Bythopirellula goksoeyrii: one gene and its partner. The protein of the gene in region 1 binds, or shares a complex with, the protein of each later gene. Links are inferred from orthologs where the notes say so. Each region holds a gene or a part of one and is shown on either strand. Other genes may lie near its edges.

What was found.
Region 2: the proteins of carA (region 1) and carB are in contact, whole or in part, in a solved structure (PDB 1KEE), measured with the Escherichia coli proteins. The link is inferred for Bythopirellula goksoeyrii from one-to-one orthologs.

What each region holds. Positions count from the first base shown.
Region 1 is NZ_CP042913.1:1,617,908-1,633,142, reverse strand. Bases 6,434-9,242 are described here. They hold carA (glutamine-hydrolyzing carbamoyl-phosphate synthase small subunit), read left to right. Parts: upstream 6,434-7,171; coding sequence 7,172-8,314; downstream 8,315-9,242. Other genes in these bases: Pr1d_RS06495 (hypothetical protein), read right to left, coding at 8,922-9,242; Pr1d_RS06500 (hypothetical protein), read right to left, coding at 8,373-8,738; Pr1d_RS06510 (DUF1598 domain-containing protein), read left to right, coding at 6,434-6,851. Outside these bases: Pr1d_RS06525 (hydroxypyruvate isomerase family protein), read left to right, coding at 1-416; Pr1d_RS06520 (carbohydrate kinase family protein), read right to left, coding at 2,004-2,909; Pr1d_RS06515 (sigma 54-interacting transcriptional regulator), read right to left, coding at 3,053-5,086; more of Pr1d_RS06510, read left to right, coding at 5,508-6,433; more of Pr1d_RS06495, read right to left, coding at 9,243-9,575; Pr1d_RS06490 (hypothetical protein), read left to right, coding at 9,894-10,259; Pr1d_RS06485 (NUDIX hydrolase), read right to left, coding at 10,265-10,789; Pr1d_RS06480 (zinc metalloprotease), read left to right, coding at 11,001-12,134; Pr1d_RS06475 (hypothetical protein), read left to right, coding at 12,267-12,755; CAF17-like 4Fe-4S cluster assembly/insertion protein YgfZ, read right to left, coding at 12,770-13,750; Pr1d_RS06465 (lactate racemase domain-containing protein), read right to left, coding at 13,743-14,942; pgk (phosphoglycerate kinase), read left to right, coding at 15,099-15,235. UniProt on the Escherichia coli protein: Small subunit of the glutamine-dependent carbamoyl phosphate synthetase (CPSase).
Region 2 is NZ_CP042913.1:1,070,634-1,086,973, forward strand. The notes cover bases 45-3,958. They hold carB (carbamoyl-phosphate synthase large subunit), read right to left. Parts: upstream 3,644-3,958; coding sequence 245-3,643; downstream 45-244. Other genes in these bases: Pr1d_RS04275 (antitoxin family protein), read right to left, coding at 45-116; Pr1d_RS04285 (serine/threonine-protein kinase), read right to left, coding at 3,900-3,958. Outside these bases: more of Pr1d_RS04275, read right to left, coding at 1-44; more of Pr1d_RS04285, read right to left, coding at 3,959-5,246; Pr1d_RS04290 (beta strand repeat-containing protein), read left to right, coding at 5,972-9,397; Pr1d_RS04295 (antibiotic biosynthesis monooxygenase family protein), read left to right, coding at 9,563-9,847; Pr1d_RS04300 (response regulator), read left to right, coding at 10,188-10,964; Pr1d_RS04305 (ATP-binding response regulator), read left to right, coding at 11,064-12,656; Pr1d_RS04310 (hypothetical protein), read left to right, coding at 12,777-13,649; Pr1d_RS04315 (hypothetical protein), read left to right, coding at 13,772-14,800; Pr1d_RS04320 (CBS domain-containing protein), read left to right, coding at 15,047-16,024; Pr1d_RS04325 (beta strand repeat-containing protein), read left to right, coding at 16,326-16,340. UniProt on the Escherichia coli protein: Large subunit of the glutamine-dependent carbamoyl phosphate synthetase (CPSase).

The DNA of each region.
Region 1 (15,235 bases):
AAGCTTCCGCCATTCTCGAACCACACAAACTGGTGATGGTGCTGGAACCCCTCAACTGGTGGGCCAACCACGCTGGACAATTCCTAGTGACCACACCCCAGGCATATTTGATCTGCAAAGCAGTCAACAGCCCCTCCTGCAAGATTCTCTTCGACATCTATCATCAGCAGATTTCCGAAGGGAATCTCATCCCCAACATTGACAAGGCGTGGGACGAGATCGCCTATTTCCAAGTCGGTGACAACCCGGGTCGCAAAGAACCCGGCACCGGCGAGATCAACTACCGCAACGTCTTCCGTCATATCCATGACAAAGGATTTACAGGAGTCGTCGGCATGGAACACGGCAACTCGAAGGATGGAGCCAAGGGTGAGCAGGCAGTGATTGACTCGTATGTCAAGGCAGATGATTTTTAACCATCGTGGACCACGCACACTAGCTTCAGTGTCTCCAGAACTTCACGGATCGCAATGGCTAGAGCAACAGAGACACAGTTTGATTTGCCCGGCAAGGTGGGCAGTTTAGTGCAAAGCTGAAGTCCGCTTTGAACCATCGACAGGGCAAAACTCGGTGAATCCTGTCCCGGAAGGTGCCTCTATTGCACCAAATTCCAGGGGGCCCCAATCGGGCGTGCAAAATTCGAGGCGATTCGCTCGCCCGTAGCTCAGCAAAGCACTTGCAAACAGTACCTTGCCGAGTCTTGGGCGCGCAAAATGAAGCGAGTTCACTTTCCCAGACGTCGGGAAGCGTCGCGCACAATTACAAATTGTCAAAGAGCTTGGTTTGGTGGGGTTAGTGGTTAGTTGGGCATTGGGCATTCCTGGTTTCGCGACGGTGTAAAGCTCATGATTCTTTTTCGATCCTGCGCACCGAAGCAGGGGTTTTGTCCCCGCACATTTTGTCGAAAACTTTTTCTACAAAACAAAACCCCCTCTCGTTGCGTCGGTCCGGTGGGCTTCAACTCGTTGGCCTATCATGACTTATGCGAATTGCGTTGGCTTTTCCGTGACGGGGTTATGTAAACACAACCTCACCACACTGGTCGCTACTTGCTCGTCAAAGTCGCCAAATTCAAGCAGCGCGCGGACCTGGCGCGAGCAAACCCGCAAGGCCCTTGCGGGCGATAGTGCGTTCTTATTACTTATCGCACGTACCATTATCAGGATGCCGAGGAGAAATTACACAACTGTTTTTGTGCCACTCAAAGAACAGCCGCGCAGCGACTATTGGCCAACCGCGAACGTTAGCGACTGGACAGAGTTGGGAGCAAAATGAGGGGCTAGTTGTCAGGCGGAGGGTGCCACTGGTGGGATGACTTCAGAGAATCTGGGAAGATCTGCTTGAATAAAGATCGCCCCGGGTTAGTCTAGATTGAAGAACGAACAGGGCGGAGCGATTCCCCGCGAATTGGTTTATCCGTTGTCGAGGATTGTCAAGTAAAGTCATCCCAAAACGACAATATTAGACCTGTCCCGGTTAATTGAACTTTTAGTAACGAAGAGGGGACGCGGCTCTCATCAGGCGACGCATAAGGTGATAGAATCGCCCCATGCCACGCCGTCCTCGTCGATGTTCTACTGAAATGAGTTTCACGTGCTGAATCGAGCCGTTGCACTTCTGTCGATATTTGAAAACCCTGAGGACTACTTGGCTTTTGAGCGGGTGTTGGAGTTCAAACTTTAGGGACGACTCAAAAAAACTTCGGCATTTCGAGTTCATGACATCGTAGGATGGGCACTCCTGCCCGTCTGCCTTTATCTATCGCGGTGAGCGACGGCCAGGAGTGGCCGTCCTACAAAATCTCGAAGTTGATGATGAGCCGTCGCTTAGGTTGCTTTTCGAGAATTCTTTACAACACCATGTCCAGGCTAAAGGCTGAACTCCAACAAAGAGGATAAGGTATTCGCTCAATTCCCCCCAGCTTCTTGTCCCCTGGTATGTCTCTAGATATCCCTCTCCGAGGTGCGCAACCCTGCGAATCGTTGATTCGCGGCTAGAAGAAGTTAGATTTGCCTTGCGTCTGCCAATTTAGCTGTTGCTTCGAAATCGCGAATCGCGCTTGTTGCTCCAAGCCCCGTCACGCAACAAGCCCCGCATGCGGCGGCAAGTCGGCCGGCTTCTGTTGGGCTCATGCCTCGCAGTAGGCCTGTGAGTAATCCGCCGAGAAAACTATCCCCTGCACCCGTAGTGTCGATCACGGGTCCCGGGGGGGGTATGGATGGAACTTCGACGTACTCACCGTCGGTTGGGCTTAGCAGGGCACCTTGCTCGCCGAGCTTGACCCCTAGGAGTCCTTTTGCACCTGCGGTGCGATAGGTGGTGAGAATTTTTTCCGGATCGCTCTCGCCGGTTTGATGCTTCGCTTCCTTGTGGCTCGGCACATACACATCGAGATACTGCAAACACTCGGCGAGTGGCTCCATGGTGCCGCCGTCTCCGGCGGCATCGAGCGCTGTCAGGCATCCTGCTGCTTGAATTGCCTTTAGCACTTCCGCCAGATCATCCTGCAAGTTCGGCAACAGCGAGTAGTATCCCAGCAGCATCGCCCGACTCTTAGCGAAGAATTCGAGCTTCGAGAGGAAGGCCTGCTTGTTGAGTTGCTTGGGTGCCCCAACGGCATGCAAAAAACTGCGTTCCCCTTGGGGATCGATCAGCACAGCGGTGGTGCTCGTTGGCTCGGTCTCATGCGTCATGAGTTGCGAAGTATCAATTCCCTCCGCGGCATACCGAGAGTGAATGACTTCAGCCCACTCGTCTTTGCCGACGTAGGTGAATGCGGCGGTGCGCATGCCAAGTCTCGCCAGAGTCGTCCCCGAATTGGAGACAATTCCTCCGGTGGTAATCAGCAGAGGTTCGGTGCGGACCAATTGTCCCCCGCCGATGGGCACGTCCAATGGCACCGGACGCACCAACACATCCACCACACAGGAGCCACAGACGATAGCGTCGAATGATTTGTCCAGTGGAGGCTCCTAGCCGGACCGCCACGAGGTCCGAGAATTTCAGTGTTGCGCTATCCCGGAGGCAGGTGTGCCTCCGGCTAAGGGTTTTACTATGCCCGAGGTTTTTCCTCAACTAGGCCGTAGCGGCGAATCTTCCTGTCCAATGTTGAACGCTCGACTCCCAGAATACCGGCTGATCGACTCTTATTCCAACCGGTGGAATTGAGCGTTTGCAGGATGTGAATTCGCTCGATATCGGCCAGGGACATCGGCTCATAGTCCTTCGGGTTGGCCAGCTCGACTCCTATCTCCGTGTCGCCAGCGGTTTTCAATGCAGAGAGCACCAAGTCCGTGTGGTCCACATACTCGCCGCGCGCCAGCACGACGGCCCGTTCGATGACGTTCTTGAGCTCACGCACATTGCCTGGCCAGCGATACCTCAAGAGTTCTTCCATCGCGCGGGGGGTAAATCCTTTGAGCTTGCGACCCGTCTCTTCGCTAAAGCGGCGCAGGAAAAACTCTGCCAGATCGGGAATGTCACCGGGCCGTTTGCGTAGACCAGGAACGATGATTTCCAACACGTGCAGGCGGAAATACAAATCGCGGCGGAATTTGCCTTCTGCGACATCCTTTTCCAAGTCGCGGTTCGTCGCGGCTATTACCCGCACATCGACTTTGATCTGTTGCGTTCCACCCACGCGCTCATAGGGATGCCCCTCGAGCACGCGCAAGAATTTCGCCTGCAGTGACTGGCCCATCTCGCCGATCTCGTCAAGCATCAGGGTCCCTTTGTCGGCCTGCTCGAACTTGCCGATCTTCCGCTCGGTAGCACCCGTGAAGGAACCCTTTTCGTGGCCGAAGAGTTCGCTCTCCAGTAGCGACTCGCTCAGTGCGGCACAGTTGAGACACACAAACGGTTTCTTCGCCCGCGGGCTGGAGAAATGCACGGCCCGGGCGACCAGTTCCTTGCCGACGCCACTCTCCCCGCGAATCAAGACTGTCGCGCGACTTGGGGCAGCCCTAGCAATCTGCTGGGTCACCTCCATCATTACTTCACTGGAGCCGACGATCTCGCTTTGCACACCCAGCTGCTCGCGAAGCTGCACGTTTTCGCTTCGCATCTGGTTGAGGTTCTCGGCCAGCTCTTGCCGCTTGTTCATGTTCTCCAGGGCCACGCCGACGGTGTCCGCCACGGCCAGCGTAAACTCTAGATCCTCGGGATCGGTCGTGCGGTCAGCACCGGTGGTGTAGAGATGAATCAGACCAAAGATGCTCCCCGCCATGCGGATGGGAGCGCAAATGACACTGGTAGCCAGGATTTCCCCTTTGCTGTCGCGGTTGCCCAGATCGCTGTCGTCCATCACGTTGCGTGCCATGACCGCCTGCCCATCACGCAACACGGTCGCAGTCAGAAACGACGAAACTCGGTGATACGAATGTTCGCTGTCGCTCCGTGATGCGATCACGTCCAACTCCTCCGCTTGTCGTTTGCCGGTGTTATCTTGCGAGCGAAGCAGAATCGCGCCGGCATCCACGCCGGTTCCTTCGAACAAGCCGGCCAGTGTCGCATTGGCCAGTGAGACGATGTCGGTCGACTTGGCCAAATCGAAAGCGAGGCGGCAGAGTTTGGCAGCAGCGCGGCCGACCTTGGGAAACGCTTCATCGCTTTCGTCCAGGTCGCTCTCATCGAGAAAGCGACTCTGATCTTTGCGATGCGTAATCATCGTTGGTTCGAAAGATTCGAACACACTCTCGGTGTCTTCACCCAAATCGCCGGTGATCGCATCAGGCTCGCCCATAGGTTTAGACGATTTCAGAAAGCTCCCCGACTCGGGAAACGCTTCGGTCAGCTCATGCACAAAAGCCAACTGAGAGTTGCCAATCTGGATAATGTCGCCCGGCTGGAGTTCGTGATCCTGCGAGACTTTCACGCCGCTAACCAGGGTGCCATTGCGGCTTTCCAGATCGCGGAGCATCCACTTGCCCTGTGTGAAAAAGACCTCAGCATGGTTACGACTACATCGCTCGTCTTTAATCGAGACCGTGTTGGTCGGGGCCCGTCCAATGGTTGCCGATTCGCCAGGAACCAGGCGTATGACATCCGCCCATTTCGAGCCCTCGCGGATTATCAGATAAGCATTCATGCAGTTTGGCAGGGGTCAGCAGTTTCACTCTCGCAAGATAGTCCTATTGTAACCAATTGCTGCACTTGGCGTAGCCTTCTCTTGTGTCCAATTGTCCGACTGGCAATCGTGGAGACGTTACAGGCCGCATGATCGGAAGCGTAAATGTCCTCTTGCCAATGCTGCCAAAACCGGCGGAAATCTGGCTGCGGCACTTGATCTCCGCCCAGTGAAGGCGTTTAGAAGATACAAAACGGCTGCTTTGCCCTGGCTGAGAAGAGAAATGGGGCGAAAAATGTTGAATATCGTCTCTTTACCGACTAGTCTAAAGGGAGAGGCAACCAATACCCAACAACCCTTCTCTTGCCCACACCGGGCGAGATTGTGTCGTTAGCGTTCCGCCGAATCACTTCTGATTTGGTCCTGAGGAGAAGCACAAGAGATGAACCGATTTTCAACCCGCTATCGTTGTCCCGTTTTTGTTCTGGCATTAGGTCTTGCCTGGTCGCTGGCCACGGCGGAACTATCTGCACAGTTTGTGCAACAAGCGATCGGTGGTATCGCCGTCGATGCCGAGGGTGTCGTCCAGGCGCCCACGGTTGAAGACGAAGCCGCCTTGGCCAAGATGCGTGAGTCAGCGCTCGCTGAAGTGCCCGAGGATTTGCAGGCCTTCACCGACGTGCGCGCCGTGTCGCTCAAGCAACTTGAAGCCGAAGTCGCCAAGCACTTGGCCGAAGGCTCGGAGCTTCCCGAGTCGGTCCGCTACCTAGCAGGACTACAACGGGTGAAGTATGTGTTTGTCTATCCCGAACAAAACGATGTCGTCATCGCGGGCCCGGCCGAAGGATGGCGTGTCGATAGATTGGGCAATGTGGTGGGTGCCACGACCGGCCGCCCCGTGTTGCTGCTAGAAGACTTGGTCGTCGCATTGCGCACCCGCGATGTCGAACAACTCGAAGCGATCTCCTGCTCGATTGATCCCACCCCCGCCGGGATGCAGCGACTCCGCGGTGTGATGCGCCGCATCCAGTCGATGGGCGATCCCGAGCAAACGATGACCACGATGGAAGAGGCCCTGGGCCCACAAGTCGTCACTGTCACCGGTGTACCACAATCCAGCCATTTCGCTCGCACCATGGTCGCCGCCGACTTCCGCATGAAACGGCTCGCCATGGGTTTTGATGCGTCCCCCGTCGGAGACATGCCAAGCTTCATGGAAATGCTCGCCTCGAGTCGCGGCAGCACCAGTGCCACGCCTCGTTGGTGGCTCGCTCCCAAGTACGAACCCTTGGCCAAGGATGCTGCCGGCCTGGCCTGGGAACTTCGCGGCCAGGGCGTGCAATGCCTCACCGAAGAAGATCATTTCAATGCCGCAGGCATTCGCCAAAGCAGCTCCAAAGCGGGTGCCGCTGCTACTGCTTGGGCCAATAAATTCACCGAGCGTTTCAACGAACTGGCCGACCACGATTCCTCGTTCGGATCCTTGCGCAACGCGATGGACTTGGCCGTCGTGGCCGCCCTGATCGACAAGCAGGGCTTGCTCGACAAGGCAGGCCTCACTTTGCCCGAGCTAACTCACGCCCTGGCTCTGAGCGAGTACTATGCCCCTCGTCAGGTCAATTCCCAAGCGAACTTCGTACGCCGCCGCAACGATTTCGTCGTGAGTGCTTCCGGTGGCGTGCAACTCATCCCCTGGACAGTCGCTGACGAGATCGAAGAAGTCGCTGCCGTGGGTGATGTCCGTGCGAAGTTGGCCGCACCCAGTGGCAACTGGACTTGGCAATAGCTGTTAGAGGCTTAGCCTCTGAATACTGTTTTTTTCCCGGACCAAGGTGTTAGTCCGGCTAGGGCGCTTGCGGTTTCGCGTTAATTTTCTAGCCCCTACAGTTTCGGGCCGAGATTCGCTAAAATCTCCTCAGCGCATAAAAAGAGGGTCCCTGCTCGCCGGGGCAAGAACCCTCGAAGTTTAGGCTGACCGGTTGTCTCACTTGCGTGTTCAACACCCGGAGACCCACAGCCTAATTTGGGCTATCGTCGTAAGAGCTGACCTGGCTTGACCGCCAAATCCCTTCCCACTCCCCGGCAGGTAAAGTAGCAACGATTCAAATGGCACAACCGGCAAAATTGGCACTCGAAGATGGAACCGTCTACGCCGGCAGTTCGATCGGCGCCGAGGGCGAAGTCGATGGCGAGGTCTGTTTCAATACCTCGATGACCGGCTATCAGGAGATTCTCACTGATCCGAGCTATCGGGGGCAGATTGTCACGATGACCTACCCCCAAATCGGCAACTACGGCGTAAACGAAGCCGACTTCGAAAGCAGCCGTCCCCACTTGGCAGGCTTCGTCGTGCGGGAGCATAGCCGCATCCAAAGCAATTTTCGCTCAGAGGCCTCACTTTCAGAGTTTCTCAAAAAGTGGGGGGTCGTAGCCATCGAATCGATCGACACGCGAGCCCTCGTCCGTCGTATTCGCTCCCAGGGAGCCATGCGGGGCGTGCTCTCCACTACGGATCTGGACGACGCCAGTTTGGTGGCCAAGGCCAAGGCGAGCCCCGGCCTGGTCGGCCGCGATTTGGTCCAAGAGGTCATGCCAAGCGAGTCCGCCACATGGGATTCCACCGTCAGCAACTGGACGCATTTGAATGCGGAATGCGGAATGGGGAATGCGGAATCACCCCACGTTGTTGCTCTGGACTATGGCATGAAGTGGAATATTCCTCGGCATCTGGTTGACCAGGGTTGCCGGGTGACGGTTATGCCAGGGACTTCGACGGCTGCGGATGTGATAGCTCAAAATCCCGACGGGGTGTTCCTCTCCAATGGCCCCGGCGATCCGGAGCCGCTGGAATATGCAATTGGCACAATCCGTGAGTTACTAGGAAAGCAGCCAATTTTCGGCATCTGCCTGGGGCACCAGTTGCTCTCCCTGGCCTGCGGGGCAAAGACCTTCAAGATGAAATTCGGCCATCGGGGCGCGAACCAGCCAGTGCAAAACCTCAAGGACGGAACTGTTGAAATTACTTCACAGAACCACGGCTTTGCCGTTGACGAAGATTCACTGCCGGAAGTTCTGGAAGTCACCCACCGCAGCCTGAACGATGGCTCGATCGAGGGTGTCCGGCATCGGGATCTAGCCGCATTCAGCGTGCAATACCACCCCGAAGCATCCGCTGGTCCCCACGACAGCCACTATCTGTTTCAGCAGTTTTTGGACTCGATGGGGAAGGGTCTAGAGTTGAGTGTTTAGTGTTGAGGGTCCCGAGCCCGATTCTTGTCCTCAACTCTCCACACTCAATCCTCAACTTCTATTGCCCCGTCAGCAATTCGATCACTTCAATCGCCGCAATGGCATGCTCGGGATTGCGCACGCGATCCGCTTCACATTCTCTCATGAGATCGGTAGCGTAGCGCAAATACTGTTCGCGCGATTCTTCCACAAGTTCCCAGCCGATCATCTCGACCACCTGGGGCCACAACTGGTGGGCCTTCGCTAGCGACGCAGCATCTCCGCGGATCGCTTGGAAGACAACATCGTCGAGTTGCTCAAGTAGGTGCCGCACCTGCTCAGAATCAGGATGGAGCCGATGGGATGGGCATTCTAAAGTGGGTGACGTACCACCTCCAACATCTGAAGGCTGGCTATTATGTGCAGCGTGGGGATGGTATTTCATGGACGGTTAGCTCTTTGTGAAAACGTTCAAGACAAACTCTCGCAGAGACGCGGAGTCACAGAGAAAGAGGTTGTCGTTTCCTCTGTGTGGCTCTGCGAGAGTCTCTTCCCTCACTCCTAGGGTTCGAATGATCAAACCGATTCGAGACCGTTTGGACTATTCGCACTTAGTGCAGATGCGCTGCTATTTCTTAGCTCTGCGCCGCGATTGGTTCCGTTGCCGAGGAGCCGGGCTCTCTGCAACTGAAGGAACCGTTTTCGTCGGATCAGGTTCGCCCGTTTCCGTCCCCTCTTCCAGAGTTGTTGATTTCTCTAGATGGACCAGGAGTTTTGCATGGTGCTTATCGAGTGCTACGTGCAGTCGCTCAAATTCTTTTTGCCAGATTTCACGTGCCTTTTCGGCACTGTGGCGTTGGCTCTCGATTGTGGACACGAGCTGGCTGACTTGTTCCTGAGCCGCGTGCAGCTCCGACTTGATTTGCTCGTATTTGCTCACCAGTTTCTCGTATTGAATCAGTTGCTGAGCCTTTTCTTCTTCCAGGACTTTCGCGTCTTCTTTGGCCGCGGCTAGCTCTTCCTGGAGCTCCGTCAGTTGGTGCTGCTGATCCTCACTGCTACCCTGAGGGCACTTTTCCAGTGCATCCGAACGCAGGTCGAGTTGCGTTTCCTTTCGTGCCAATTCGCTCTGCCACTGCGTGAGTTCCTCGTGCAGTTTCTCTAGGGCTGCAAACGAGTCGTGTATCCAGGTCCCCAAGTCGTCGTTCTCGGTCCGTACTACGCCTAGAGGCTCCAAAGCTTCGTGCAAAGATTGCATGGAATCAAGAGTTGATGTTGACATGATATGGTTCCGATCGTTCGCGCAGCTCATGAGCTGCGATTTGATGTCGTTGATTTGTTCGGCAATGGCCTGAATATGGGGCTGTTGAACCAGCCAATGCGGCAGGATGGGTGGAAGCCGCATGGGAAAAGGTGCGCGAGAGGTCGTCATAAGCCTCCGCTGAAGAAAAAATAGCTCGAATCTACTCGACAGGCAAATCAAATAATCTGAAATTTTGAATTCCAGGTCCTAGCCAGACGATGGGGCACAAAGTTAAATGGTCTAAGCTCTCACTTTGCTGTTTTTTTGCATCACCGTGCAATTCTCGCAACGAGTCTTATGACTGCCAAGAAGAACAAGCCATCCAAGAAGCAAAAGAAGCTTCAATACCGGACTCCCGCCGAATCGCGGGGGAGCGAGGCAATCACGGTGGCTTGGACCGTAACGATCACCACGCTGTTCTTCTGCGATTTGGCGATCGTGGCAATTCACTTTTGGTTGGCCGATTCGCCTGAAGCAAAAGGACTCTTGGCCTTGCGTGAATTAATGCTTTTTGCTGGGGCCTTTATCGGCGTGTTGTCGCTGCTGCTCTTGCCAGCGGTCTACAAACTGCGGAGCACTCTCCCACCGACAGGGCTGGTCGTCTTCGGAGCCTGTCTGGCGATCGCCCCCATTTTGACCCTGCTGGTGCGTGGATTGCAGTAGAGGACTTAACTTCCTCGCACTCGATCCCACGATAGGATACCAACAAGCGTCTTCGCGTCCTCGATTTCGCCCCGCATTGCCATGGCCACCGCGTCCTCCCAGGGGACGATCAAGTTCTCAATGTCCTCTCCAGCTTCGCGTGCGGTGGAACCGACCGTCAAATTTTCAGCGACGAACAAGTGCATGCGTTCACGGAGAATGCCCGGTGAGAGATAGAAACTCGGTAGTTCTTGCCAGCTTTGGGCCTCGAAACCGGTTTCCTCTTTTAGTTCTCGAATAGCCGTCTCTGAAGGGGAATCGGGGGGTTCGATCGTGCCGGCTGGAAGTTCGATCAAGGTTTTCTTCACCGCGATGCGATAGTTCCGGATCAGGCAGACCCGATTTCCTTCCAAGAGGGGAATAATGGCTACCGACCCGGGATGCTCAATCACCTGGCGATGAACGACACTTTGTCCATCCCCAGCTTGCAAAGTGTGCTCCACCACACGGAAACGGCTTGTCTTGAGCAAGAGCTTGGATTTCTCGGACATTTGTGGTTTTTTCCAGGGATTCGCAGTACCATTTCAAGGACTTTTTCCCGCTCCAGAAAACTCTGGTTTGCCGACAATTGCAACCGTTGGTAGGATACTTAATTGGAAGGTGTGTTGTCTATTCAGGCTGCCCATCAGCCAGCATGGCATTACCGCTTCCTCCGTCGACCTCATCAATGGGCCAGATTATTGAGCCACGGCGAGTACCAACATGAACCCTTCGAATGAACGGCTGAGTCTGTGCGTGGGACGTTGGCGTGGGATCGATGTGCGTGTACACATCCTCTTCCCTATCTTGGCCTTGAGTGCTCTGCTGCTGACCAAAGATTTCAACAGAATTCATGCCGAAGCTGAGAGCGTCATTACGACCGAAGGATATCTCATTCCCCATACCTTCGGGGGAGCGAACACGCGGTTGGTTTGTCTGGCGCTACTAGTTCTGCTTGTGAGCGTCGCCCTTCATGAACTCGTTCGATTGCTAGCGGCCAGACGTGTCGGAGGTCATGCGACATCGTTAGTTTTAGGCCCCATTGGCGGATTATCGAGGATCCACCTCCCCGCTGATCCTCCAGCCCATCTGCTTACTGGGTTGGTTGGCCCCTTGGTTGCACTTTTGCTCATTGTGGTTGCTGGCTGTGGATTGGCCTTCGCGGGGGATCGTAGCGTTTTGGAACTACTCTTCAGTCCCCTCAATCCCGAACTCGCTTATCCTGGACCTGGCACGAGGCTTTTCTCGATGAAGCTGGTAGGGCAAATGATCGTGTGGATCAATTGCTGTCTATTCCTGGTCGATCTCCTCCCGGTTGATCCTTGTGCGGGTGCCGAGATCCTGCGAGGCGTGTTGTGGCCTGTCGTAGGTCGCAACACCGCAGCTTATGCAACTTCGCATGTCGCTTTGGGAGCGGCCATCCTCTTGGCTATCTCAAGTGCCGTGCTGGTTGGCCAGGCCAATCCAGACGCCCTGGTTCCCGCTTGGTTTCCGCTTGCTTTGGCTTCCGTTTTCCTGCTGTACGCGGCCCGTGGAAATATGCCGTCGAAGAACTACGATGTCGGACTGGCAATCGACGAACTAGATTCGGACGATGAGATTTGGATAGCGGGGGATTGGGTCGAAGAAGATCACGCAGCAGTTCTCGTTGAGCATATCCAGGACAAACAACAGGAAGCATTGGATCGCAAACGGCGGGAACGTGAAGCCAATGAGGATGCTCGTGTCGATGCAATTCTGGCTCGGTTACATGGAACCAGTTTCGAGAACCTCTCGGAAGAAGAACGCGCCTTTCTTAAGCGAGCAAGTCGCCGCTATCAGCGACGCCGTGGAACGGCCGGCGATACTCCGCTGTAGAGGTTCAGACGGTTTTCCGAGTCATGTCGCACTCAAACTTGAATGCCCAATTTCCAATACCCAATGACCAATACAGGTAAGTAGCACCAATGTATTGGTCATTGGGTATTGCACATTGTTCATTTCCTAATTATGGCTCGCCACACAGAAGACCGCGAAGACCTGCTCCGAGACGCAACTGCCCTAGTTCCTCGTGTTATGCTTCAAGTTGAAATTGAAGAACGCACCGTCGAAGTCTTTGCAGGTTTTCGCAATGGCGAGGCGCTGAGCCTCTATTTCGATTCCGACCCGGTGTTTCACTTCAATAGTGCCGGACACCTACGGCGGGCCTTCGCCGCTGGGCACATCCTCAAGGCAAGTCAGGGTCGGCTGGTGTCCTGGAGTCCCCAACGAACCGAATCAAGAGTCACCATGGCCAGCGAGGAGCTTACTACCGAGAAGCAGGAGCAACTTGGCAAGCGCATGCTGGCATTATTGTGCAATCTGAAGAACGCCATGGCTCGGCAACAATTTACACTCATGGGACAGGTGCCGGCGGACGGGGATGGGCTTGAGCGCCTGAGCAGTTGGCTAGAGTCACACTCAGGATTTACCATAGCCGAATTGCCGAATGTGAGTTGAACACGCTTTAAGTTTTACTGATTCTGCAACGACTCCACAATAACTGCGCTGCCTGCCGGACTTTCCATCTCGCTACCGATTTCATTGGCTCCACGTTTTACCATTGCCAAAGCTGCAGGGCGAGACGCTTGAGGAGACCAGCAAGGAGTCGTAATCGTCCCAACTTCGGAATCGCCGCTTAGCAATTTCGCTCCAACTTTAGGTACAGAGGTTCCCTGGATAGAAACTAGCACCACTTTCTTGTTCACATGCCCCAAAGCATCGATGCGCGCAACCGTCTCCTGTCCGAGATAACAACCCTTGGTAAAGCTAATCGACTGAGCATCGCGATTCACTTCTTGCGGTAGATTCGAATCATCGAAGTCGATGCCAAAGAGCGGCAACTGGGATTCGACTCGAAGAGAGGACCATACGGGCGAATCGGTATCGATTGTTGGCACATCGAGGCCATTTAAGGGCGAATCTGTAGCAGCAGTTCGGACCAATAATGCCCCCGGCCAAAGTATCGGGAGTCGTGCCACCAGACCTTGCTGTCCAGCCAGTGTACAAGTGGCGTGATTGTAGTTTTGTGTTGGGATGTCGTTTTCGTTCTCAGTGTTTTGCTTGAGAGTTGCGTGAGCCTGGGGGCCCACGACGATCCACCAAGCGTACTTGGCAGTACTATCGGCTAGTTCAACGTCTTCGCGAATAACATAACGCCCCAGTTGAGCTATGATCCGTTCGGCCTGTCCTGGAACGGTGAGAAGTGATATTCGGTCCTGTTCGATGAATACGAACACCTGGGCTTGGATCTTACCTTTCACATCCGTGCAAAATGCTTCGCAGCATTGACCAGCGGACAACTTACGAATCTCGTTGGTACACATGTTGTGCAAGAATGTCGCGCGGTCACTACCAGTAATGTCTATCTGCGACCAATCCGTGAGCGCAACAACTCCACATTGTTGCGAAAGATCGCGATAGACTTCCTCCCAAGGTGTCGACTGATCAGGCATCTTCTGAAACCTTCGGTTGCAGAAAATGGGCATGGTCCAAGAGGAGGCAATTATTCTGCGATGCAATCAACCGCCCAAGTTCTTCCTCGTTTGTAATGGGTGCCATTCCTAGGCATTCAACCGTGGTAGGCTTAAGAGAACTGGCCAAATAGACCGTGTGCTGCTGTAAGATTCGGCATAGCTGACGTGCCAGAATACTGTCTGCATGGTGAGCGTTCTTTAGTTTGTTCTCTAAATCGGAAAGGTCAGCAGTGTCCTTGAGACGCTTTAGCGCTGGACCCGGAGGCGTGGCAATTGCAGAACAGATCGCGATCGCGCCGTTTGCAGAGACCAGCTCTTCGGCCACCGACAACGCTCGACTCAACGCGTGCCAGGTCTGTTGCGATGGGTCACTACCAAGTGATGCGACAACCAGATCAGCACTTTCCGACGGAGTATATCCCCAAATATCTCGATACTGTTGTGCTGATCGCTTTGCCACGGCACGGGGAGTACCGCACATACAAGCGGCGACCGAACCCTCAGGGCCAGGTACCACGTCCATGGACAAACTCAACCCAAGCAATGCATTGCACCTGTCTGATTCCTGAGCCAGCCTCGCCCGCTGACTCGGCGTCTCGCAATGGCGAGGCGTCTGAAATCGGTTGATAGATTCCTGATCCGCAAAAGTTGGGAAAATCGGTTCCATTGGCATCGGGTGCGAGGACTTGCCTTGAGCAGGTCTAATGGAAATCACCAGATCCGCATCGCACAGAATTCGATTGAGCCGCAAAGGTTCCCCTGCTTCAGTCACGCCAAGCATGGCAAGTTGTTCTATGTCGTCGGAAGAGTGAACGACAATCGAAACTCTAGATCCCAATTCGTCTTGCAATTCGGATTGAAGCTGTTCTTGCCCCGGAGGAACAACGACCGTAACGTACTCTTCCTCAACGCCTGCGTGTGCCAGAGCTGACAGTGTTCCAGAGAGAATCTGATTCAGTTGCGGGACACCCGCTTGGAGGGCAATAGCAACGCGATCCCCGGGTACAGTGGCGCTTGCGAGAGGGGGATAGTCCAGCGGATCGTCGAATGCCCGCTGCACATGATCTGGCAATTGACGATTATCGATTGGCACCACCGAACGGGCACCCAGTGTGGTGACTGTCGAAGGAGAAGTCTCGGTCAAGTTGATTGTGTCGAGTAGTGTTGGCATAGGGATGTTGGGGAGAAACAAGGCGCAGTGCCTTGTTAAAACCACCTAAGTTTTCTATTTTTGAGGATGTCCTTAGACCGCGTTTGGGATAGCAATTGCTCTGGGCGCATCATACCCTTTCCCCTTTTTATTTCCAGTCAAACAAGAAAGAACCCCATGTCTGTCTCTCGCGAGTCAATGACCCAGTGGTGCAATACCCTACTTGCTGGTCGGGCAGCCGCCCCCACTTTGGAGCTCGTCGACTATCTTGCTGACGTTCCCCGTCTAGACACTTTGTCCGATATCCCTTCGGG
Region 2 (16,340 bases), 550 kb from region 1 along the record:
GTTGCTGCTGCTGGAGAGATTTCGATATGCAATTCCACCTCGCTCCCTTCAGGTAGCGCTACTGGGCTAAGCGGTAGAAATACACCTTGTTGGTAGGTGGCATGAATTGATTGCATTTGAAAAGTCCTCATGGCAGATCGAATGGTTTGACACTATTATACGCTAAAGAGGGGGACTCTTGCCAGCGACTAAGAAAGCACCGGGTGATACGATGCAACACGGCCGGACTCTGTGTTAACAATCCTTACCGACTCACCGTCGCGAAGCGATCTTGGAGGGCTTCGACTTGCATCTCTTCCTCGCGCAGTGCTTCGAGGGCGGCGATGGCGGCGGTGGCTGCTTCGATGGTTGTGAGGCAGGGGACACCGGCCTGGACGGCGGCAGCGCGGATTTTTCCTTCGTCCGTGCGAGCCCCTTTGCCCCTCGGAGTGTTCATCACCAAGGCCACGTCGTCGTTGGCAAGATAATCAAGAAGGTTGGGATGCCCTTCGCGAATTTTCTTCACTGGTTGTGAAGGGATGCCGGCTTCGCCGAGTACTTTCGCAGTTCCTTCTGTTGACAGAAGTGAGTAACCCATCTCATGCAACCGGCGGGCGAGGTCGATTGCTTGGGGTTTGCCACGATCGGCAACACTCACGAACACGTTGCCCTCGCTGGGGAGCACCGTGCCGGCGGCGAGTTGGCTCTTGGCAAAAGCCATGCTGAAGCGCGGGCTGATGCCCATCACCTCGCCAGTTGAACGCATCTCAGGGCCGAGCACAATATCCACACCAGCAAACTTGATGAAGGGCAACACGCTTTCCTTCACGGAGACATGGCTTGGAATGGGGTCCTCGGTGATTCCTTGCTCAGCCAGTGACACGCCAGCCATCACTTTGGCTGCGATTTTGGCCACAGGCAGGCCTGTAGCTTTAGCAACAAACGGCACCGTGCGGCTGGCACGGGGGTTGACTTCGATGACGTAAAGGACGGGGCGCGAGTTTAGAGTTTCGAGTTTCGAGCCAGAATCTCGTGTCTCGCAACTCGCGTCTCGCAACTCGTCGCTCTCCTCCCACCTCACCGCAAACTGCACGTTCATCAGACCGACGACTTTTAACTCGCGTGCCAGGGCGGCTGTCGCGTCGCGGATTTCTCTTACCACCGGACCCGGCAGACTGTAGGGAGGGATTGCACAGGCCGAGTCGCCGGAGTGGATGCCTGCTTCTTCGATGTGTTCCATGATGCCGGGGACGATGACGTCTCGACCATCGCAGATCGCGTCGACATCCACCTCGGTCGCACCTTCCAGGAAGCGATCCAATAAGACGGGCTGGCCCTGGGCAACGACGAATGCTGCGGCAGTAAATTGTTCGAGTTGTTGTTGGTCGTAGCAGATTTCCATCGCTCGACCGCCGAGTACGAAACTCGGTCGCACCAAGAGCGGATAGCCGATCTTGGCTGCCACGCGACGTGCCTGGTCCATTGTGCGGGCAATGCCGTTGGCGGGCTGCTTGAGATCGAGTCGCTCCAACAACTGCTGGAACTTCTCGCGATCCTCGGCTGCTTCAATTTGTCCAACGCTCGTGCCAATGATCGGCACTCCGGCCGACTTGAGTGCGCGGGCCAGATTCAATGGCGTCTGACCGCCAAACTGCACGATGACGCCATCGGGCTGGACTCGATCGCAGATATTGAGCACATCCTCGACCGTGAGCGGCTCGAAAAACAAAAGGTCGCTCGTGTCGTAGTCGGTACTCACCGTCTCGGGATTCGAGTTAACCATAACAGATTCGATTCCCAGCTCACGCATAGCAAAGCTGGCGTGACAACAACAGTAGTCGAACTCGATTCCCTGACCAATGCGATTCGGTCCGCCGCCGAGGATCATGACCGTCAAAGGGCGAGAGTCGGGAGTCGACAGCGGCGAGCCAGGGAGTGGATCGAGTATTCGAGCTCTCGACTCACGACTCTCAGCTCGCGACTCTTTCGTAGGTATCTCGTCTTCCAATTCATATGTTGAGTAATAGTAAGGCGTGTAGGCTTCGAATTCAGCGGCACAAGTGTCGACTGACTTGAACGTGGCAACAATGCCTAGTTCGAGGCGGCGTTGGCGGACTTCGATCTGGGTGCTGCCGAGCATGATCGCCAACTGCCTATCAGAGAAACCTTGTCGCTTGGCGGTTCGTAGCAACTCAGGTGAGAGTTTGTCCCATCCACCGACGCTCCGGATTCTCTCCTCGGTCTCGACGATCTCCGCGAGGTTGTCGAGAAACCAAGGATCGATATTCGTCAGTTCATGGATTCTCGCAGGAGTCATTCCACTCTTGAGGGCGTAGCGGAGATACCACACCCGCTGCGGGCCGGGGCGGGCGAGTTTTTCTTTGATCTCTTCTTCGCTTGGTTGTTGGTCCGTTCCCCACAGGTCGCTGCCATCACAGCCGAATCCGAAGCTACCAACTTCCAATCCCCGCAACGCCTTTTGAAACGATTCCTTAAACGTGCTGCCGATTGCCATCGTTTCGCCGACACTTTTCATTTGAGTGGTGAGCGTGTCATCCGCGTCGGGGAATTTTTCGAAGGCAAACCGTGGAATTTTCGTCACGACATAATCGATCGTCGGCTCAAAACAGGCGGTCGTCTTGCGGGTAATGTCGTTGGGAAGCTCGTGCAGCCGGTAGCCCACAGCTAACTTCGCAGCGATCTTGGCGATCGGGAATCCGGTCGCCTTTGAGGCCAGAGCACTGGAGCGACTCACGCGCGGATTCATCTCAATGACGATCATCCGCCCCGTTTCTGGGTGCGTAGCAAACTGAATGTTCGATCCGCCCGTCTCGACACCAATCTCGCGAATGACGGCCAGACTGGCATCTCGCATCCGCTGGTATTCTTTGTCTGAGAGAGTCTGCGCCGGTGCGACGGTAATCGAGTCCCCCGTATGGACTCCCATCGGATCGAAGTTTTCGATGGCACAGATGATGACGACATTGTCATCGACATCGCGCATCACTTCCATCTCATATTCTTTCCAACCGATAATCGATTCCTCGAGCAGCACCTCGTTGGTAGGCGATTGATCGAGACCACGGCGGACCAGTTCATCGAACTCCTGCCGGTTGTAAGCAATGGCCGAGCCACTTCCTCCCATCGTAAAACTAGGCCGCACGACTGCCGGCAGGCCAATCTCTTTCAACCACTCGCGGGCTTCATCGATGCTGTGGATCGTCTTGCCGAGACACACTTCCAGGCCGATCTTGTCCATTGCCTTTTTGAATCGCTCACGACTCTCAGCCTTATCAATCACGTCAGCATTGGCGCCGATCATTTCAACGCCATACTTCTCCAGTACGCCATGCGATTCAAGCGCCATCGCCACGTTGAGCCCTGTCTGTCCGCCAAGTGTTGGCAGCAACGCATCGGGCCTCTCAGCCTCAATCACCTTGGCAACCATCTCCCAAGTAAGCGGCTCGATGTAGGTACGGTCGGCCGTAGACGGATCGGTCATGATCGTTGCGGGATTCGAGTTAACGAGGATCACCTCGTACCCTTCCTCGCGGAGAGCCTTGCAGGCTTGGGTACCTGAATAGTCAAACTCGCAGGCCTGGCCGATGACAATCGGTCCCGAGCCAATGATCAGTATGCGGTGAATGTCGTCTCGTCGTGGCATAGTACTTGTAGATTCGTTTTCCGTGGCGAGCCGGATGCGTCAGCTTCCGGCATCGGTGAGCGGGGTCGTCTTGATTTGGGTCAAGCACAGCGATCAATAAAAACACGTGTAAAATCGCTCTATCGTAGCCCGAAGCGGGGGGGAGGTTCAAGTGCCGGATGAATATCGCCAATCAGAGGAGGGAACGCCAACAGGTACGCTTATTAAATGCACCTATGCTAGAATACAGCTATTGCCGAAGAATCATTATTTGCTCTTACTTTCCTCGTCGGCGAATCCATCTCAGGCTTGCTTCCCAAAAGGTCGGCGTATGCGCTGCGACAGGTTCGTCGGCTAGCCAACGTTGGATGTCTTCGGCGAGTGAAGCGGCGGAAGGGTAGCGGTCTTCGCGATTGGGAGCGATGGCCTTGAGGCAGATTGATTCCAAAGGCGGGGGGAGCCAAGGTGAGTGTTCGCGAGGTGTGACACACGCCTGCTGCTTGATCTTCTGGATCACGCCGCTCAGGGAGTTCTCCTCATGAGGCAATCTGTTTGTGAGCACATGGTAGAGTGTTACTCCCAGGCTGTAGATATCGGCTTGGGGACTGAGATCACCCGTCTTGCCAGCAGCCTGTTCGGGGCTCATGTAGGCTGGGGTGCCGATTGTGGAACCCTTGACGGTGGGAGCAAGGCCTTCGTTTGTTGAGGCAATTTCCTGGTAAACGATTTGGTGCTGATCGGTACCACTGAGCACCTTGGCCAGCCCCCAATCAACCACAAGAGTCTCGCCATATTTGCCAAGCATGATATTGGCCGGCTTGAGATCTCGATGCAGAATTCCTCGGCTGTGGGCGTAGTCAATGGTGTGGCAAACGTCGACAATGCGGCCTACGAGCTTCCGGAGTTCCAATATCCGATCCCCGCGGTCTGCATTCTGAACAGAAAACTTGTCATGGAAACGCCGAACCACTTCTTGCAGACTTTCTCCCTCGATGAATCGCATCGCATAGTAGGGTCTACCTGAGGCGTCAAATCCCAATGCGTAGACAGGTACGACACCTGGATGCTCCAGCCGTCCCGTGACCTGGGCCTCCAAAAGAAATCTCGCACGGGCAGCGACGTCATCTGCAACGTGGGTCTTGATCTGCTTCAAGGCGACCATGCGGCCAAGCTGTTGATCTTGGGCGATGGAGACTTCGCCCAGACCCCCTTCGGCATACTTGCTGACAATACTAAACCGTTCGTCGTTCTTGCCGCCTACGATTGGAGCGGGGAGTGCGGAAGTACGGTCAAGTGTGCTATCGCTGTCGGAGGGTTCCGTGCTGTCTGCTTCTAAATCCTCCAGGGGATTGAGCAAAGAGCCACTAAGTGGTGCTGGGAGCGTTTTCCACATTGAGGCAGTCTCCAGCCCACTGGCGGCAAGCCGCTCGGCGACCTTTTCAGACAACTCATCTAGCTGGGCTTCCGCAAGCACGCCTCGCTCACGCAGAAGTGGAACGAGTGAAGTCGTCGGCGTGTCAAGCCACTCCTCGAGTACAGCTAGGAGTGATTCGACACCGACCACTTTGTTCTCCAATGCCGTCAGGCAAACAACCAGATCTTGTTCTCGGTCGGATTTGGCCATGGCAAAAAAGACTGGATTCTATTGATAACGTAAGTCACGCTCATTGCGTTATTCAAGATAGCCTTTTTCCTCATGTAATGGCAGACGTCTAGGTGACAAGTCAAATTTCTTTTTCTATGTAACATCTCTTGGGGATCTCAACTTAGACCGTTAGTAAGATCGTTTCTGGATCACATAACAAACATCACAGTTAACCGCCAATTTTCCCCTAATGTCGCAGCCACACCTCCCCTGGAGTTGCGGCTGCGAAGAAAGCAAGCGGTGATGTCTACCGTTTTGTTGCCGATCTGTATTACGCCACTGCGAGACTTCGATCTGGTTTTCGCGTCCGATGTGATCATCTGTAAAGTCGTCCTCGATGAGTAACTAGGTCGCAAAAATGTTCAAGTCACCGCATGCAGTCGGCGAGATGCCGAGAGGCATGCTGAGAGATTAATTATGCAGTTGGCAATTCGACGCGCCGCAACCATCGATGCGTCTATTGCAACAAACGTGGCAAGCAGTTTAGTTTGAAGCTCGTGCCCAAAGAGTAGACATTTGACACCAATCTGCAAAGTCAGGACGATATTTCGTCATTTTGTTGCCCCCGGGATCAATTCGGATTAGACTGACGAGAGATCGGGGATGGGATCACACTCCACTTTTCTCGTGCTTCGCTCGTCGTGACGCAAGATTCCATGGTCCTCCTTCGTTCCAATCGAAGTTATTGTGGGGAGACGAGTATCATGTCACTTTCTTTCCGAACAAGTATAGTTGCAGCGGTCTTGGTAAATTTTTGCTTTGCGACGGCGACTTGGGGGCGTAGTTGGCAGGACAACGGCGATCATATCAACTGGGGTAGTGCGCTCAATTGGTCGCCGATCAACATTCCGCAAGCAGGCGACGATATATTTATTGGCGACCTAGCAGCGGCGGTAGGCGATTCGACGGTAATCGATCAGAACTTCTCGATAGGTAGCCTCGCGCTCACAAGTGGTGCCGATGCTGATACCGCGGGCAACGTACTTGATGTCGATGGAAACATTACCATCAGCGGTGCGGGCACCACATTCATAGCCACTCAGCATGCGGGCGGACCCGCCTTTACGACCGTCATGGCCGAGGACGTCACCATCAGCGCTAGTGGAGCCTTTAGTTTACAAGGTGGACGCGTGGTGTTGGGCGATTTGCTCGGTGCTCCGGCGAACGTTGCCAAGTTGACAATCAATGCCAACAGTTTTCTCTCTGGCTACGGCGTGCTCCGATTTGACGAAAACCTCGGCGGTGTCCCCACCGTCACCCTATTTAACGACGGCGTACTGCAATCACGCCGGCCGGTTGGAGCCAACAATACTGATCGATTTACGCTCACAATCGAAGCCAGCGACACCAACGCGCGACACGACATTGACGGCATCTTCGACATCGGCGTAGTAAGCATCGACGAACAAACGACGCTCGACCTGCAAGTCGAAACGAATATGTTTCATGGCACGATGAACTTCGAGGCGGGATCCATACTCGAATTGAGCGACCCGCTTCTGACCGACGGCGCGACGTTTAACATCGACGCGGGGTTCGGCGCCGCGGGCGTACCGCGTACGGCCATCGTGCGAGGCAATCGAATTAGCTTCGACCCCTTAAATGGTGGAGACAGTGGCTCGCAATTTAACGTAAACTCGGGCACCATCATTCTCGAGGAAAAATTCGACATTCACCCCAACTCGGAGGTTAACTTGGCCGCCAACACCTCGCTGGTGTTCCAGAGAATCCAGCCGTTTACCACAGCCTCGAATATCGACGGCCAACTAAATTTTAACGGCACAGGAACCGAGCTCGTCGTCGATAAAAACCATGTGCTGAATATCGAGTTACCCAGCTTTGATTGGGACGGCCCTGAAGACTCAACCACCACGATCAATTCGTCGACGTTGAGAATCAACAGCAACGACATCGAAACGGGCCCCGGAAACTCGTTCGATGGCACAATCAACTTCAATGCTGGATCTTTTGAGCCAAACATAACGGGAGGTTGGTCATTCAGCGGCGTCCTCAATACCGACTCGACTGCGGGAACGTCGTCAATTAGTTCGACTGAATTAATGACGATCGACGGCGGCTCAATCAATGTCGATGGTGGCCTGACAGTTTTGGCCCTGCCGACAAACTTCACTGCCAGCGCTGCTTCGAGTACCGCCATATCATCCGGATCTACTTTGCGATTCGAAGGGAACGCTATTTTACAAGGCGGCAGCACACACACGGGGGCCGGCACTTTGCAACTAAGCAAAGCTACGCTGTTTGTTAACGGCAATCAGATAATCAATATGCCGAGTGGAACCGTCAATTTAGACGAGTTCGTGAGCGGAGCGGAGTCCATCCAACTCACCGGCGACCTGACAATCAACGCCAACTCGCTAGGCCCGAATAATGCCTTCGGCGACAATCTTAATGCGTCAATCGATGCCATCAGCATCAACAATTCGACGAGTACGCTCGCGGTCAACCTCACCAATCCTGCTCACGAGTGGACGCTTGCACCGAATGGACGGATTGTGATTACTGGCGGTGCGACACCGACCGTCTCGCTCGCCGGCTCCGACCTGAATATCCAGGGCGAGATTACTGTGACCGATAGCACACTGTTTACGGCCCGCGTCGATTTGGAAGCCGGCGGGCTGATACGCGTCAATACCGTCGGCAAAGAACTTCGCTTCTCCGGCGGCAACGCGGCCACACCCAACACCATTGCCGGCGGCACGATTCAAGGGTCCGGAGAGATCACCGCTAACGGCGCCGCGGTATTAGTGGGCCACGGCACGATCGACACCAACGTGCGGTTCCTCGCCGGGTCCGATCTGCTGGCTGACAACGGCACGCTGATCGTCAACGGCACCCTCCTCGACGCCGACATCCTTGGGACTGCCGACCTCGATGGCACGCTGCAACTCGGCATGACGCTCAATACCGCGAATGTCAGCGCGCTGCAACTAAACGGCGGTTTCGTCACAGGTCAGTCGATCACCAACAACGGAGTGACCGAGGGCTTCGGCGCGATCTCAACGGTTGGATTCACCAACAATGGAACGCTCCGGGCGACCGGCGACACGGCAGGCGGCCTCACCATCGACACCACGGGCGCTCCCGATCTGGATGGCACGGGGATAACCGGCGTACTGGAAGCGGTGAACGGCAACATGCGGATTGTCAAAAGCCCCACCGACGCCTTCGGTGGCGACGCCACGGTTGGTGTTTTTCGATTCCTCTTCTTCGACAACGACTGGACTCTAGGGACCAATGGCACGCTGAACCTAAACGGCGGTTTGTCGAACCTCGTGCCTGCCAGACTGTCTGTCGGCGGAGTCTCGAATCTCAATGGCACCATTAACGTGAGCAACTTCGGCCGCATCTCTGGCGACGCCAACCTCGGCAGCACCTTAACCGTAGTCCTCCCGACCGGCAATGACGTGTTGGTGATGGACGAGGGCGCCTCCACGATCGCAACGGGCACCACCTTCACCGGCTTCGGCAGCGTGGTCAACTCTACCACCGGCGACATGACCCTCGCCGACGGGTTCGACTCCGCCGCGCTCATCTTGCAGAACGACGGCGACTTGCATCTGGGCTCATCGCTGGGGCAGATTGAGCTCGCCCAATTTGAGCAGACTGCCACCGGCACACTGTTCGTCGAACTGGCCAACACCGGCACACAAAACTTTGATTCGCTCTCCGCTGATTTCAACGCCACGCTCGCAGGCACGCTCGACGTGACGCTCACCGGCGGCTTCATGCCCAACCTCGGCGAAAAGTTCACGATTGTCACCGGCGACACCGCCCGCTTCGGCACGTTCAACACCGAGAATCTGCCCACGCTTGGCGGCGGCAACATGTTCGCAGTCAACTACAAGGCCAACTCGGTGGAGCTGGAGGTAATCGCATCCTCACTCACCGCCGACTTCGATAATGACGGTGACGTCGACGGCCGCGATTTCCTGGTCTGGCAACGAGGCGGCACTGCTCCCCCGCTTGACCCTGCAGCTTTGGCTCTATGGCAAGCAAGCTACGGCACACCTTTGATGGCTTTGAGCGCCAACGTCCCCGAGCCGTCTACATCGGTCATGTTGCTGATGGAAATCGCTACAATGCTCTTGCGCCACAAACAGTATGCGTAAGTTGGCGAGCCGGGAAAGTCAGTAACCGATGTCTGGTAAGGGGCAGAGCGTATTCGCGCCGCATTGCGGCTAACAAGAGACGACGCGGCCTGGGTTGCGGGGGTGAGAGCCGTAATCTAAGATTCAGACTTGTACCACCGCCACATCTTCTGGAGCCTATGTAAGATGATCACTGTTGGGATGAACTATCACGTTATCGAGGGGAAGCAGGCGGACTTCGAGGAGAAATTTGCAGGGGTCCTCGAAGCCTTGAATGCGGCTGAAGGACATACGAATTCCACATTGTGGAAAGATGTCAGCGACCAGGCGTCCTACTTGATCACCAGCGAGTGGTCCGATGAACAAGCGTTCCAAACGTTTATTCAGAGCCCGGAATTTCGGGCCGTTACTAATTGGGGGAAAGAGCAAATCCTCTCGGGGCGACCGCAGCATAAGATCTATAAGAGCTGAGGGTCACGTTCCGCACTGAGTTCCCCAATCTCGTCTGTCACTAGTGCTAGCACCAACTTCGCCGTCAACGACGTGACCAATCTTATCCCAAGATAAATTCTGAGCTATTCCAGCTTCAACAATCTCGGTAAAATTGCACTTCTCACTGCCGGGCATCTAGGAACGGATCTCCTTTACTGCAGTTCAAGACGAACCGCTGCCGGGCATAGTGAGTGGGAGAGTCGCCGGGAGCAGGGTGCCACCGACGACGCTCGTACCGCATTGAGAACGAAAGTGGGCGCATGCCATCGAGTTCCTTGAGAACCGTGCTTGCTGCGCACAAGATAAGGAGATCCGCACTATGCTTGTTTTGTCTCGAGGACCCCAAGATAAAATTGTTTTCCCCAACCTCGGCATTACGGTCGAGATCCTGCGTGTTGACGGCCATCGAGTGCGCGTGGGGGTGGATGCCCCCAAAGACATTCGTATCCTACGACATGAGTTGACCGAAACACTCAACGGCGAGTTGCAGAGTGAAGCCGAACGAGAGGCTGAATCGAAACGGACCCACGATCTTCGCAATCGACTCAACGGCGCCCAGCTTTCCCTGAGCTTGATGGAAAAGCAACTCGATCGAGGAATGCATGATGAGGCTTTGGCCTCACTACATTCGGCGATTCACGAGATTGACCAGCTAGATGGCAGTGCGAAAACAGAAGTTTCCGATGATTCTGTTGGAGAACCGGCGAACCCTATTCCTCGTGCCCTGCTAGTGGAAGACGATTCCAATGAATGTGAGTTGCTGGCCGGCTATCTGCGAATGAGCGGCTATGAAGTCGAGACTGCTCAAGACGGCTTGCAAGCAATGGTGCAACTAGCGCGCCGGGATCGTCCCGACGTAGTGCTACTCGACATGCACATGCCGCGCATGGACGGACCGAAGACGGTCAAATCGATTCGCTTGAATCCGGACTATAGCGGTGTGAAGGTGTTCGCCGTGACAGGCTCGCAGCCCGAAGAAATGAATGTGGAAATCGGACCGCGTGGTGTAGATCGCTGGTTCCAAAAGCCCATTCGCCCTCAAGAGTTGGTCGATTCCTTAAATGATGAGCTTCTTGGTGCGGCGAAGGTCCATTGACCTCGCTTCGCTAAGAACTTCGAATCGTTTAAGGTTGGTCGGTGTGCCTCGGCCAATCTTCGTTTGAATCGTGCATTGCAACGTCTGGGGGGCAGAATTATGGAAAATCAGTGTCGTGCGTGTCTGACAAGATACGGCTTTGCCGTACTAGCGACCGTGGTGGCAACTTGGGCGCGCATGTCGATGCATGGCTGGCTGGATGATCATATGCCTTTTGGCATCTATTTTCTTTCGGCAATGTTGACAGTCTGGGTAGCTGGAGTTGGTCCAGCAATACTATCTCTATTCTCCGGCATCGCGGCGGGGGTGTATTGGGTCATTGAACCTCGCTATAGCTGGACGGTCACCGAACCCGCAGACCAATTTTCACTGGCAATTTATGCAGTCGTTGGAACAGCGGCAATCGCAATTTACTGGCGCGCGGACTCCAGGCAGGTCGCAGTCAATCTTCAATCGGCAGCCAATGCGGAACTTACCGAACAACTCCGAGCAGCAGACCGCAAGAAAGATAACTGGCTGGCACTGCTTGCTCACGAGCTGCGAAATCCGTTGGCTCCGATTCGCTCGGGTATCGACCTGCTCGATCGAGAAACGTTGAAGTCCGAACAAGTCCGCGAAATTCGCAAGACGATGCGCCGGCAAACCGAACAGCTTTTGCGTATTGTGGAAGATTTGCTCGATGTCTCTCGCTACACCCGAGGGCAACTGCGACTGGAATGCGAGACAGTCGATCTTCGCGAGATCGTCAAGGAAGCGATAGAAATGGTCGCACCTATGATTGCAGAAAACAATCATGACTTGAAAGAAGTGAAATACTGCCAACCCTTGGTCGTCAATGGCGATCCAACAAGACTGATTCAAGTCGTTTCGAACTTGCTATGCAACGCGGCAAAATATACACCCCGCGGTGGGCGGATCCAAGTCTTGCTGGATGGTGACTCTGATTCGGCGCGAGTTTGTGTCATCGACAACGGGATCGGGATCACCAAAGAATTGCAAAGTAGTGTGTTTGATCTCTTTGCTCAAGCGGACTCACCTCGCAATCGTGATCGGCAAGGACTGGGTATAGGCTTGGCATTAGTGAAATCACTCATGGATATGCATAGTGGCCAGGTTGCCTTGCACAGCGACGGGCCCGGGAAGGGGAGTCACTTTACCATCACGCTGCCGAGACAGGATTCGGCGATGCTGGTAAAAGTCGAACCTCCCGAGTCAACTCCAGAAGTAGCAGATTCGGCATCTATCGAAGGTGCAACGGTGTTGCTCATCGACGACAATCAAGAGGCAGTACATACCCTCGAAGCTCTGCTCTCGCTAGATGGTTGCCGGACTTACGCCGCGTTCGATGGGCCGTCAGGACTTGAGGCGATGACGGTCGTGCAACCTGATTTTGTTTTGCTTGACATTGGCATGCCGGGAATGGATGGATATGAAGTTGTCCGCAGGATCCGCAAGGAAGCCGCGTTGCCGAGGCCCATCGTAATTGCCATCTCGGGTTGGGGTAGTGAAGAAGATCGTCAACGAGCTTTGAGGGCGGGATTTGATGACCATCTTGCCAAACCAGTCGACTATGGCGAACTCGTCGACTTGCTTCTTGCGAAGGCAAGTAAATGTGATGCGATGGAAAGCATCGCCGAAGGCCGCAAACCTCAAGATTTGCTCCGTGACAAAGGCTTCCAGCCTGTGAAATGAGTGGCAGAGGCAATCAGTCGAGTGATTTGGCAGACTCCAAGTTGCCCCACGGCAACTCATTCGGGAAATGATGGCTGCCCCACGAAAACTTCTATGTCATGGTAAGGATGTGGTCTCCAGATGAGAAACGGTTCTTCGTATTGCGCCCTGTTTTTAGTAACGCTTCTGGTTCTCTGCACAGGGAAACTGAGTTCAATCTGCTGTGCCGATTCTATAGTTCTTGAGTCGGCAGAAATGGGAAGTGCTGGCCAAGTGGGTGGTACGGCGATCCAAGCTAGTGAGTATGTCGGCTGGCGGTTGACGACGAGTGCTCCCTTGACTGTTGAGCAAGTGGGGGGACATATGTATGCGATCCCCGATCAGACTGGAGAAGTGTTTGCCGCGCTGGTAAGGTTGGCATCGCTCAGTTCCATGCCTGAAGGTTCACCTTTCACGGAATCGGAACTCATAGCCAAAGCTACATTCCGTCCAAACTTTCCTAGCGACGATTTTCTTACACCATTGTCTGCAACTCTCATTCCTGGAAGCTATGCGTTGGTCTTCGGGACAGGTTTGTTTGATGCCACGGGGGGAGCGGGATTGATCAACGGAGTTGACCAAGCTTACATTCCGCCGACGAGCAAATCATCTTATATCTCTTGGAGAGTTCCTTCCTCGGGCTCTTCTGCGGACTGGCATCCAATTCAAGCTGAGAACATGCGATTCGTGATCGTGGGACAAGAGGCAAGTTTCACTGCTGATTTCGAAAACGACGGCGACGTGGACAGTAATGATCTCACGATCTGGCAGGGTGCCTATGGGACAAATTCTTCTGGTGATGCCAATGGGGATGGGGACAGCGATGGCCGTGATTTTCTTGCCTGGCAACGGCAGTTCACGGGCAGTGGAGGAACCGCATTCTCGCAGACCACGATTGTGCCGGAGCCCGGGTCCTTCGTACTGTTGCTTGGACTCGCAATGGCAATCGCCGTAAGATGTTGCAACAATTGGTAGCTTTCCAGCTTGGGATGAGCTATAATTCACGTTTGCTGCGCGGCCAATGCCCCTCGAAGCCCGCGATTTTTTGGCGGGCGAGAAGCTAATCACTCGGGCGCAACTTGGAACAGGGATTTAAGATGAGATACGCTTGTCGGGGAATTGACAGACTCACATTGGTGTGCTTCACCATCCTGGCTGCTTTCTGCTCTGCACTCCACGCAGAAGAGCCGAACGACATTTTTGAGGACGCCACCATCCTCTCGCCGGGTGTGCTTTCGGTATCGGATGATTTATTCCCATCACTGTACCCGGATACGATCCTCGGCGCTCGCGATATGTTCGGTGGCATCTCCGAGTACAACGACGACTTCGAGCCTGACTGTGAAGCTCCGGGCAATGGACAATCGTCGGCTCTGTGCGGAATTTCCACCAACAGCGGCGAGATCAGTTTTGCGGTGACCGGCTATCCCGACGAGAGTTTTGTCGGTGGCCATGGCGAGTTTGGTGAGTATGAGGTGTTCGTTGACGCATACGACTTTTTTGGCGACCTCGTGGATTCGTTCAGTGAAATTCGCACCTTGCAGCCTGGGCAGGTAGATTTCTTCTCTTTCGATAATTTCGAGTGGATTGGTGGCACCTACGACGCCTATATCGACAACTCCCTGGGAGGAGATCCCGGCGACGTCGACTTTTTCACGTTCACAGGCCTTTCACCAGGGGCCACATTCACTGCAGAAACGGTCGATCCCAATGTCATTGAAATTGATACCTATCTCGGTTGGTTCGACTCCGCGGGGGTTCTCATCGCAAGTGACGACGACGGTGCTGGAGGAGTTTTGTCGTTGATTCAGGGCGTTGTACCAAGCGATGGGAAGCTTACTTTTGCCGTTACGGGGTATAACGATAACGACTTTGTCGGGGGCCATTCGGAAGATGCTCAATACGAACTTATCCTGACCTTGGGCGCAGCCGGAGACTTCGATGGCGATGGCGATGTCGATGGGAACGATTTTCTCGTTTGGCAACGCAATCCCAGCATGGGCAATCTGGCTGATTGGCAAACCAATTATGGCATAGGGGCACAAGTTGCGGCGATCTCCGTGCCCGAGCCGCAGGGGTTCCTGCCGTTACTTCTTGGCTGTTTCTTGATTTTCTGGTGGCGGTAACGGGTGGTATTTCAGAGTCTGAGAGCCACTCGTCGCAATACTATCGGAATTGAGCCATGTTGCCTCAGTGCTGCAAAGCTGAGATAATGGAATCTGTTTCGTGATCGGCGAGTGGCCTTTCACACACTCCTCCTTCTGATGTTTCTTCCGCTGCACATTAGTCGATTCAGTTACGTAAGTTGGTGAAACCCGGATGTGGGCTGGTGTTGAATTCTCACCAGCCTCATGTCGCACAAGGAGTTTTCGATGAAGCATCCAGAACTCGCTCATGACATCATGGTGAGCCGGCTAATAACGCTGCGTCCCGAGATGCATGTATTCAAAGGGGTAGCACACTTACTGAAAAATAATATCACCGGCGCACCGGTCGTTGCACCTCAAGGGAATTATCTCGGGGTGTTTTCTGAGAAGTGCTGTATGAGTGTGCTGACACTCACAGCTCAACTGGCGTGTGAAGATGAGAAGAATCTAGCCCACAGACTGCATGCCAAAGATGTTATGGTGAGTCGATTGCTGACTCTGTCTCCAGAGATGGATGTCTTCGATGCGATTGGATTGTTATTGAAAAACCACATCTCCGGGGCACCGGTCGTGGATCGCGATCAAAATTTTCTCGGCGTCTTCTCGGAAAAAACGAGTATGCGGGTACTGATATCATCAGCTTATGACCAGTTGCCAACGACTCGCGTAGAGGCATTTATGAACGAGGAATCTCAACGAGTGATCGATGAGGATTTGGATTTGATTTCCATCGCACAGATTTTTCTAGACACGCCCTATCGTCGCCTAGAAGTCCTGCGGGATGGTCGCCTGCTCGGACAGATTAGTCGGCGAGATGTCTTAAAAGCCCAACATCATTTGTCTAAGTTTGTCAGCAACCCGGACGATAATCTCACAAACAACAATTGGATGATTCATAGAAGTGATGGGGATTCGGAGGCCAGCGACGAAGAGGTACCGACCCCCGAAGTCGGTTCTTTTATGGACCAAAAGGCGCGCACCATCGACGAAGAGACGGATTTCCTAGAGATCGCGAGAATCTTTCTAGATACTCCTTATCGACGACTACCCGTCTTACGAGATCAGGAGTTAGTTGGTCAGATAAGTCGGCGTGATGTACTCAATGCAGCCCACGACCTGATGGCTGTACCACCGCCGAAACAGGAGACAACGCTGCTTTACTTGAGTTCGATTGTTGAACGAAACGATGCTCCGATTGATTGAGCTACTTTTGAAGAAATATCTCTGAGTTCATCGCTAGCCTCTTCGCGAGTTGTACCAAAGCATTGCACAAAAGCATTACTCGTTTGTGGGACAGTGTTTATGTCGAAACATCAGGTTGGTTAGAGTAATACTACCAATCCCCTTCTCCACCCAGAATAAGGGTTGTCCGAGCCACGATCCATGATAGGCTTTACGGCGCCTGCTCTGCGATTTTCGCTCGATGCAATCTGAATTGCTAGAGTTGGATCGCCAATTCGAATTGCTTGCAAGTTTTCTTGGGCAACCGTCAAAGGGGGAACTGATGATTCTGCAACGA